2 regions of the Pelosinus sp. UFO1 genome follow, and region 2 is predicted to be linked to the other one. Evidence: riboswitches for the same ligand, from Rfam matches in the RefSeq annotation. Region 2 holds a riboswitch; the other holds the start of a gene.

Region 1 (4,191 bases), 2.3 Mb from region 2:
ATCGTTACGAGGTTATAAAGATGTACGCATTACATTTATTATGGCGATGATTTCTTACTGGGTCGTAGGTTTGCCCCTCGGATATGTCTTAGCGCATCATTCTTGGTTAGGAGCTTTTGGTTACTGGATTGGATTGATCGTTGGTTTAGCTTTTGGCGCTATATGTCTATCAGCACGATTAGTCAGAGTACAGCGTAAATATGTGTAAAAAAGCTGCCCTTTTAAAAAGGGCAGCTTTTTTACACATATTTAAATTTTTACCAAGCAGCTGTTACAGAACCTTTAAAGTGTTCTTGTATAAATGCTTTTACTTCATCCGAGTGGTATGCTTTTATTAATTTTTGTATGGCTGGGTTTTCTTTATCTTTGCTACGTACGGCAATGATATTTGCATATGGCGAATTAATATCTTCAATGGCAATCGCATCTTTAGTAGGTACTAATCCAGCGGTAATTGCATAGTTGGTGTTAATGGCGGCAACATCCATGTCAGCTAAGGAACGAGGAATTTGTGCTGCGTCTAACTCCTTAATTACAATTTTCTTAGGATTTTCAACAATGTCAGTAACAGCTGCCTTAAGGCCAATTCCTGGTTTTAGTTTAATGAGGCCAAGTTTTTCTAATAATAGTAGAGCTCTTCCTCCGTTTGTAGGGTCGTTAGGAATAGCAACAACAGCGTTTACTGGTAGGTCGGCAATATTTTTTAATTTACTAGAGTAAATACCCATTGGAAAAATAACTGTATTTGCTAAGGATATGATATCGTAGTTACGATCTTTGATAATGTTATCAAGGTAAGGTTTATGTTGAAAACTGTTAACATCGATATCGCCTTGATTTAAAGCTACGTTAGGTTGAATGTAGTCATTAAATTCAACAATTTCAATTTTTAAGCCGTCTTTCTCGGCTATTTTTTTAACTTGCTCCATTACTTCTGCATGGGGGCCAGCAGTAACACCTACTTTAAGTGGTTTTTCTATCTTTGCTGTACTTTGTTGGCTGCACCCAGCAGATAAGCCTAGGATAAAGATGAGGGTTAACAAAAGGGAAATAAACTGAATTGATTTCTTCATAATGAATATACCTCCTATTTAATAATGTGATGGATTATTTTACGGAATCAGAAAGTATAACACTTTCTTGATTCCAAGTAAGAACGACTAAGGCTTCCGCCTGCGTCTGAGGACTTGGCTTAAGCCAAGTCTTATCTTAATTTTTGCAATCTTTCTACTGCGGCTTCCAGTGTGGCTAATTGTTTGCAGAAGCAAAAACGTATAAAACGATGTTTGTCATTAGCATTTTCTTGATAGAAACTAGAACCTGGTACGACAGCAACGCCAATTTTTTCAGCTAAGTAGCGAGCAAAGTCAATATCATTTTTCCACCCGAAGGAGGCGATATCAGCCATAATGTAGTAGGCTCCATCAGGACGAATGCACTCAAAACCGATGGCAGCTAATTCTTTTAACATGAAATCTCGGCGTTGACTATAAAAATCGACTAACTTTTCATAATAAGTAGCAGCAAAACCCATGGCATGGGCAGCAGCTTCTTGCAACGGGGCAGCTGCACCCACTGTTAAGAAATCATGCATTTTCCGTATGGACTGGCTTATTTCAGGAGATGCGATAACATAACCAATACGCCAGCCAGTAACACTGTAGGTTTTGGATATACTATTAATCGTAATGGTTCTATCTGCCATGCCAGGTAAGGTAGATAGAGGAATGTGTTTGATTTCGTCATAGATGATATGCTCATATATCTCATCAGTAATCGCTAAAACATCGTATTGAATACAAAGCTTAGCAATTAAGTCTAATTCTTCTCGATTGAACACCTTACCTGTTGGGTTGTTGGGAGTGTTAATAATAATAGCTCTTGTGCGTTCGGAAAAAGCAGCGATTAATTCTTCTTGATTAAAGGAAAAAGCTGGAGGATGTAATTGTACATATTTAGGTGTTGCACCGCAGAGTATAGCATCTGGGCCGTAATTTTCATAGAACGGCTGAAAAATAATAACTTCATCTCCAGGGTTAATCGTAGCCAAAAGTGTTGCCACCATTCCTTCTGTAGAACCGCAACACACCGTGATTTGCTTTTCTGGATCAATGTCAAGGTTGTAATCTCGTTTATTTTTCTGGGCAATGGCATCTCTTAGGGATTTGGTACCCCAAGTAATCGCATATTGGTTGTGGTTTTCTAAGATTGCTTTAACAGCGGCTTCTTTGATTTCATCTGATGCAGGAAAATCTGGAAATCCTTGTGCCAAATTGATGGCTTTATGAGCAGTGGCAATACGAGACATTTCCCGAATGACGGATTCGGTAAAGCGGCTAGCTTTTTCTGAGGCGTATTTTCTTAGAGCCTGGGTTGGTTGTGAATTATGGTTCATGCTACTTACTCCTTTTTCTTTACAATAAAAAATCTTCTTCATAAGATGAAGAAGATTTTATTTCAAAATAATCTTCATCTCCCAGGAATACTCCTGTTGGAATTGGCACCGTTCGCAGTATGCGGTGGTTGCCGTAGCTTCATCGGGCCAATCCCTCAGCTAACTCTTGATGAATATATGCTGTTATTGAAAATAATAGTAGCATGCGATCTAGATCATGTCAAGTAAGTTTAAAAAGACAGATTCTTTTGTCAATTGACATGTAAACTTTACAAACGTATAATGTATTTAATGAGATGAGGTCTCCCTTGGGAGGACTTCGATACTTGTGCGGGGGGTAAATTTTATGAATCAGAAAAAAACCAATTTTCGTTGGACCTTAGCAGGACTTATGTTTTTTATTAGTTTTATTTCTTACATGGACAGAGTAAATTTATCCGTAGCCACTCCAAGCATTATGCAGGAATTAGGTTTTAGTAAAATGGATATGGGTTTAATACAAACAGCTTTCTTTGTCGGTTATGCATTTATGCAAATACCAGGTGGTATTATGGGAGAGTTTTGGGGACACCGAAGAGTCTTAGCTATAGCAGCTACTTGGTGGTCCATATTTACCGCATTGACAGGCGCTTGTAGTAACTTTACCTTTTTCGCTGCCACTCGCGCTATGTTTGGTTTAGGTGAGGGACCTATGGCTCCAGCTATAGGGCGTTTTATTTATCGTTGGTTTAATCCTAGTGAAAAAGGACGTGCCTCTTCTTTCATGCTAAGCGGTGTATTTTTTGGGCCGGTTGTTGGCCCGACTCTTACCGTAGCTTTAATGATGGCTTTTGGCTGGCGCTCTGTATTTGTGATTTTTGGCGTGTTAGGTTTAGTCATTGCCGGACTTTGGTATTGGCTCGCAAAAGATTCGCCTCGGACCAGTCCTTATGTTAATGTAGCGGAAGCTGATTATATAGAAGAAGGCCTCAGTGCGAATGCTGATAAAAAAGAATTGGCCCCATGGCGTATTTTTTTAGGATCTTCTCAATTTTGGGCCATTGGTATTCAATATTTTATAACAGACTATATTATGTTTGTATTTTTGGCCTGGTTGCCTTTATACTTAATGGAGGCACAAAATTTTTCACTACAAAAGATGGGAATTGCCGCTTCTTTTCCTTGGGCTGCACTTTGTATCGTAACGGCTACGTGTGGTTATATCAGTGATAAGCTGGTAACGTCAGGTGTTTCTAGGTATAAGTCAAGAACCTTGTTGGGGATTTCTGGATTGATTCTGTGTTGTACGACACTTTATTTAGGGGCCGTAGCGACAACACCTTCCATGAACGTGTTGTGGCTGACAATCTCTCTAGGGTCTCTTGGATTTACTTTTAATGCGTCCTGGGCTGCTTGTCTTGACATTGGTGGTAAATTTGCTGGTTCAGTTTCTGGGTGGATGAACTTTTGGGGCAACCTGGGCGGTATTGCCGCTCCTGTTGTTACGGCATGGATTGCAACAAATTATGGATGGCAGGCTGCCATTGTGACAACTGCAGCTTCGGCTGTAGTTGGTATTATCGCATGGTTAGCTGTAAAGCCTGATGTGCCGTTGGCTATAAAAGTAGAAGAAAAGCTGGAAAAAATTGCATAGGAGAGATGCTATATGTTAAAAGAATTTTCCCTTGGCTATGGTGATCAGGAAGTTACCATATCCTTGCCTAAAGAACGTATTTTAAACGTGGTAGAAGGCAAACCAGTTAAGGCTCTAGTCGATGTAGAAGCCGCTGTAGCTGCTGCACTAAATAACCCAATTG
Region 2 (4,191 bases):
GAGAATCAATAAATTTTCTACCTGCTTCTAACCCACCTTTGATACCAAAGGTTAATATAGCACCTGCTCCACGAGGAAAATACTTTTTCGCCAAATCATAATCTGGGTGATTGGTCAACCCTGGGTAGCTTACCCAACTCACACTTTCATGTTTTGCTAAATGCTCAGCAACGGCTTGCGCATTCTCGGAATGACGTTTCATACGTAAATGAAGAGTTTCTAACCCTTGCAAAAATTGAAAACTATTAAACGGGCTGAGGCACGCTCCTAAATCCCGCAGCACTTGAATTCTCAGACGAATGATAAAAGCCAAAGGCCCCAAGGCTTCTGTATATTTTAGTCCATGGTAACTTGGATCTGCCTCACTCAATAATGGAAACTTGCCGTTGTCCCAGTTAAATTCACCACCATCAATCACTAAGCCACCCATAGATGTACCATGCCCACCAATAAACTTCGTGGCAGAATGAACAACAATGTCTGCACCAAAATCCAAAGGACGACATAAATAAGGTGTGGCAAACGTGCTATCAACAATTAATGGGATCCCATTTCGGTGGGCCACTTCGGCAACTTTTTCAATATCAAAAATATCAATTTTAGGATTTCCAATCACTTCACCATATAGTGCTTTTGTCTTTGGCGTAATCGCCTTTTGGAAGTTTTCTGGGTCCCTTGGATCAACAAAGGTTACCTTGATCCCTAAATTAGGCAAAGTATAGGAAAACATATTATAAGTACCACCATACAGCGTCGAAGAGCTGACAATTTCATCTCCTGCTTGAGCAATGTTTAAGATGGCTCCACTAATTGCAGCATGCCCAGAAGCAAAGGCTAAAGCCCCGACGCCACCTTCAAGCGCTGTAATACGTTTTTCTAAGACATCAGTAGTAGGATTAGTCAAGCGACTATAAATATTACCAGACTCTTTTAAACCAAACAAATTGGCAGCGTGCTCGCTATCACGAAAGTTATAAGCAGTGGTTTGATAAATGGGAACTGCTCGTGATCCTGTTGTCGGATCTGGCTCCTGACCACCGTGAACAGCTAAGGAATCAAAACGTAATTTTTCTTGTACTGACATGTTATACACCCTCCTAATTTTTAGTTACTTTACCTATAGTTAGCTTTTTTATAAACTCATTGATCAAGGGCCTTAATAAATGAAAATCAATTAAAAAGCCATCATGACCATGAGGACTTTCAAGTAAGGCATACTCGGCATCCACTCCGCAATCACGCATAGCTTCCACCAATTCTTCTTGCTGGTAAGGAGGATATAAAATATCAGAACTTACCCCCACAACCATTACTTTCCCCGTAATTTGGGCTAAGGCATCCTCATAGCTTTTACAGCTATCTGACAAATTATAATAATCTAAGACTCGTAGTAAATATAAGTAGGAATTCGCATCAAAACGGCGCGCTAAGCTATTCCCTTGATGATCTAGGTAATTTTCAATTTCAAAACATCCATTGCGGCGTTTCCGTCCAAATTTTCCTTCCATAGACAATTCGGATTGATAGGTAATCATACCTACCGATCGGGCAATTGCTAATCCTTTTTCTGGACCATTCCCGCCATAGTAATTTCCACCTTGCCAACCTGGGTCAAGAGTTATAGCTTGCCGTGCTACCTTATTATAAGCAATGGACTGAGAAGATGAATATCCCGGAGCGGCAATTGCCATAACACCATCCATAAAATCAGGATAAGTTACAGCCCACTCCAAAGATTGCATTCCACCCATAGAACCGCCAATAATTAACTTAACATGTTTAATCCCCAGCAAATCTAGTAATCGTTTCTGTACCTGCACCATGTCTAATAAAGTTATTTCCGGGAAATCCATGCCATAGGCAAGCCCATTTTCTAAGTTAGGAGAAGCTGGACCTGTTGTCCCTTGACAACCACCAAGCACATTGGCACAAATAATAAAATACTTATCTGTATCTAGGGGGCACCCTGAACCAACCAGTGGTTCCCACCAACCTTTTTCGTCATGTTGGTTATGGGCGGCTGGATGACTATCACCTGTCAAGGCGTGATGTAAGAGTATAACATTATCGCCTTTTTCGGATATATGTCCATAGGTTTCATATGCTACAATAACCTCTTTTAATATTCCCCCTAATTTGAGGTGCAAGGGATTTTCTGTATCAGCTACTTTAGCCATCTTTAAATAAGGCCGCCACTTAAATCCTGGAAAGTAAGTTAACGTTGTCTGCATGCTACGGCTGTTATCTAACAGCATCCATATACCCTCTCCTCACCATCTCAAATATATAAAAAACCCCTCTTATAAATAAGAAGGGTTTTTTATATAGTAAACCTTCTTATCTCCCAGGATTGCTCCTGCTGGAATTAGCACCACTGCATTACTGCCGGTTGCTGGGTGTCATTGGGCCAGTCCCTCCACCACTCTGGATAAGATTCAAATATTTAGTTGTAACGTTGTAAACCTAATGTTGTTACTATATCATGAAGTATCCCTAATAGCAATACTTATGATTTGTTTCATTGGTGATTTCGTAAAATGTTTTTGCAATATTTGGCATTCATACTATCTTTTTATATCCCTGTTGTATTCATTACAGAAAATGTCTAATGTGTATTCCCTTCTCTTAAAGTGAAACTGTACTAGTACAGTTTCACTTTATCCTAATTGCGCTCCTTCTTTTAGAACTATATGATTATTTTATAGAGATAAAAATTCCAAGTGTATTAGGAGGTTTTATTATGAAGGGGTTAAAAATTGTGACAATCGGTGGTGGCTCAAGTTATACACCGGAGATTATTGAAGGATTTATAAAAAGATATGATGAACTGCCCGTTCACGAACTGTGGTTAGTAGATATTGAAGCAGGCAAAGAAAAATTAAGAATTGTAAGTGATCTTGCCAAAAGAATGGTCCAAAAATCCGGGGTACCAATGGAAATACACACGACTCTAGATAGAAGAGAGGCTCTGCCCAATGCCGATTTCGTAACGACACAATTTCGCGTAGGGCTCTTAGATGCAAGGATAAAGGATGAAAGAATTCCATTAAGCCATGGTTATATTGGACAAGAAACCAATGGTGCCGGAGGAATGTTTAAGGCACTGCGAACCATTCCAGTCATACTTGAAATTGATAAAGATATGGCAGAATTATGCCCGAATGCTTGGCTAATTAACTTTACCAATCCCTCAGGAATGATCACGGAAGCCGTACTGAGATATGGGGCAAATAAGAAGGTCATTGGCTTATGTAATGTACCTATTGGAATGGAAATGGCAATAGCCAAACTATTTGATGTTGACCACAATAGAATAAGAATTGACTTTGCCGGTTTGAATCATATGGTATTTGGTTTAAATGCATATTTAGATGGTGAGAACATCACCAAATCAGTGCTTGATAATATTGCTGCTGGCAAGATGCCGAGTACTGTAAAAAATGTTATCAATATTAATTGGATACCCGAATTTGTACTAGGATTAGATATTATACCTTGCCCCTATCACAGATACTATTTCAAAAAATATGAAATGTTGGAAAAAGAATTAGAAGAGTTTGCCAAAGGGGAAACTAGAGCTGAAATAGTAAAAAAACTGGAGGATGATCTTTTCGAATTGTATAAAGATCCGAGTTTGGACATAAAGCCACCACAATTAGAACAACGTGGTGGAGCCTATTATAGCGATGCAGCCTGTAGATTGATAAACTCAATATATAATGACAAGGGTGATATTCAGCCAGTAGATACGAGAAATAATGGTGCAATTGCCGGAATTTCGCCTGACTCGATTGTGGAAGTAAGCTGTGTGATCACTAAAGATGGTCCTCAACCAATTGCTATCGGTGAGCTACCCATACAAGTAAACGGCTTAGTACAACAGATTAAGTCTTTCGAAAGAGTAGTCATTGAGGCAGCTGTTACTGGCGACTATAATAAAGCGTTATTAGCTATGACAATGAACCCGTTGGTCGCTTCTGATAAAATGGCTAAAGTTTTATTTGATGAAATGTTAGAAGCTCACAAAGAATATCTCCCCCAATTCAAAAGCTTATAATAGCAAAAAACAACGCCAGATCCGAAGGAATGATCTGGCGTCATTTTAGTTAAATTAAGATACTATTTAATTGTGAACGATTCTTCTTTCATTAAAATTTCCAATTCATCTAACAAACGATTAAATTTATGTAA

Evidence for each region. A riboswitch is a leader RNA that binds a small molecule or an ion and turns the genes downstream of it on or off. The one in region 2 is predicted to bind S-adenosylmethionine.
Region 1: another riboswitch for S-adenosylmethionine. It lies ahead of UFO1_RS04980 (pyridoxal phosphate-dependent aminotransferase); the one in region 2 lies ahead of UFO1_RS15975 (homoserine O-acetyltransferase).

The regions. Positions count from the first base shown of each region.
Region 1 covers NZ_CP008852.1:1,119,587-1,123,777, forward strand. The annotation lists gene UFO1_RS04970 (MATE family efflux transporter) at 1-208, shown strand, start outside; gene UFO1_RS04975 (MetQ/NlpA family ABC transporter substrate-binding protein) at 258-1,073, opposite strand; gene UFO1_RS04980 (pyridoxal phosphate-dependent aminotransferase) at 1,205-2,395, opposite strand; SAM riboswitch class I at 2,467-2,571, opposite strand; gene UFO1_RS04985 (MFS transporter) at 2,742-4,028, shown strand; gene larA (nickel-dependent lactate racemase) at 4,041-4,191, shown strand, end outside.
Region 2 covers NZ_CP008852.1:3,369,688-3,373,878, forward strand. The annotation lists gene UFO1_RS15970 (homocysteine synthase) at 1-1,084, opposite strand, end outside; gene UFO1_RS15975 (homoserine O-acetyltransferase) at 1,098-2,255, opposite strand; SAM riboswitch class I at 2,335-2,435, opposite strand; gene UFO1_RS15980 (6-phospho-beta-glucosidase) at 2,741-4,057, shown strand; gene pepF (oligoendopeptidase F) at 4,120-4,191, opposite strand, start outside.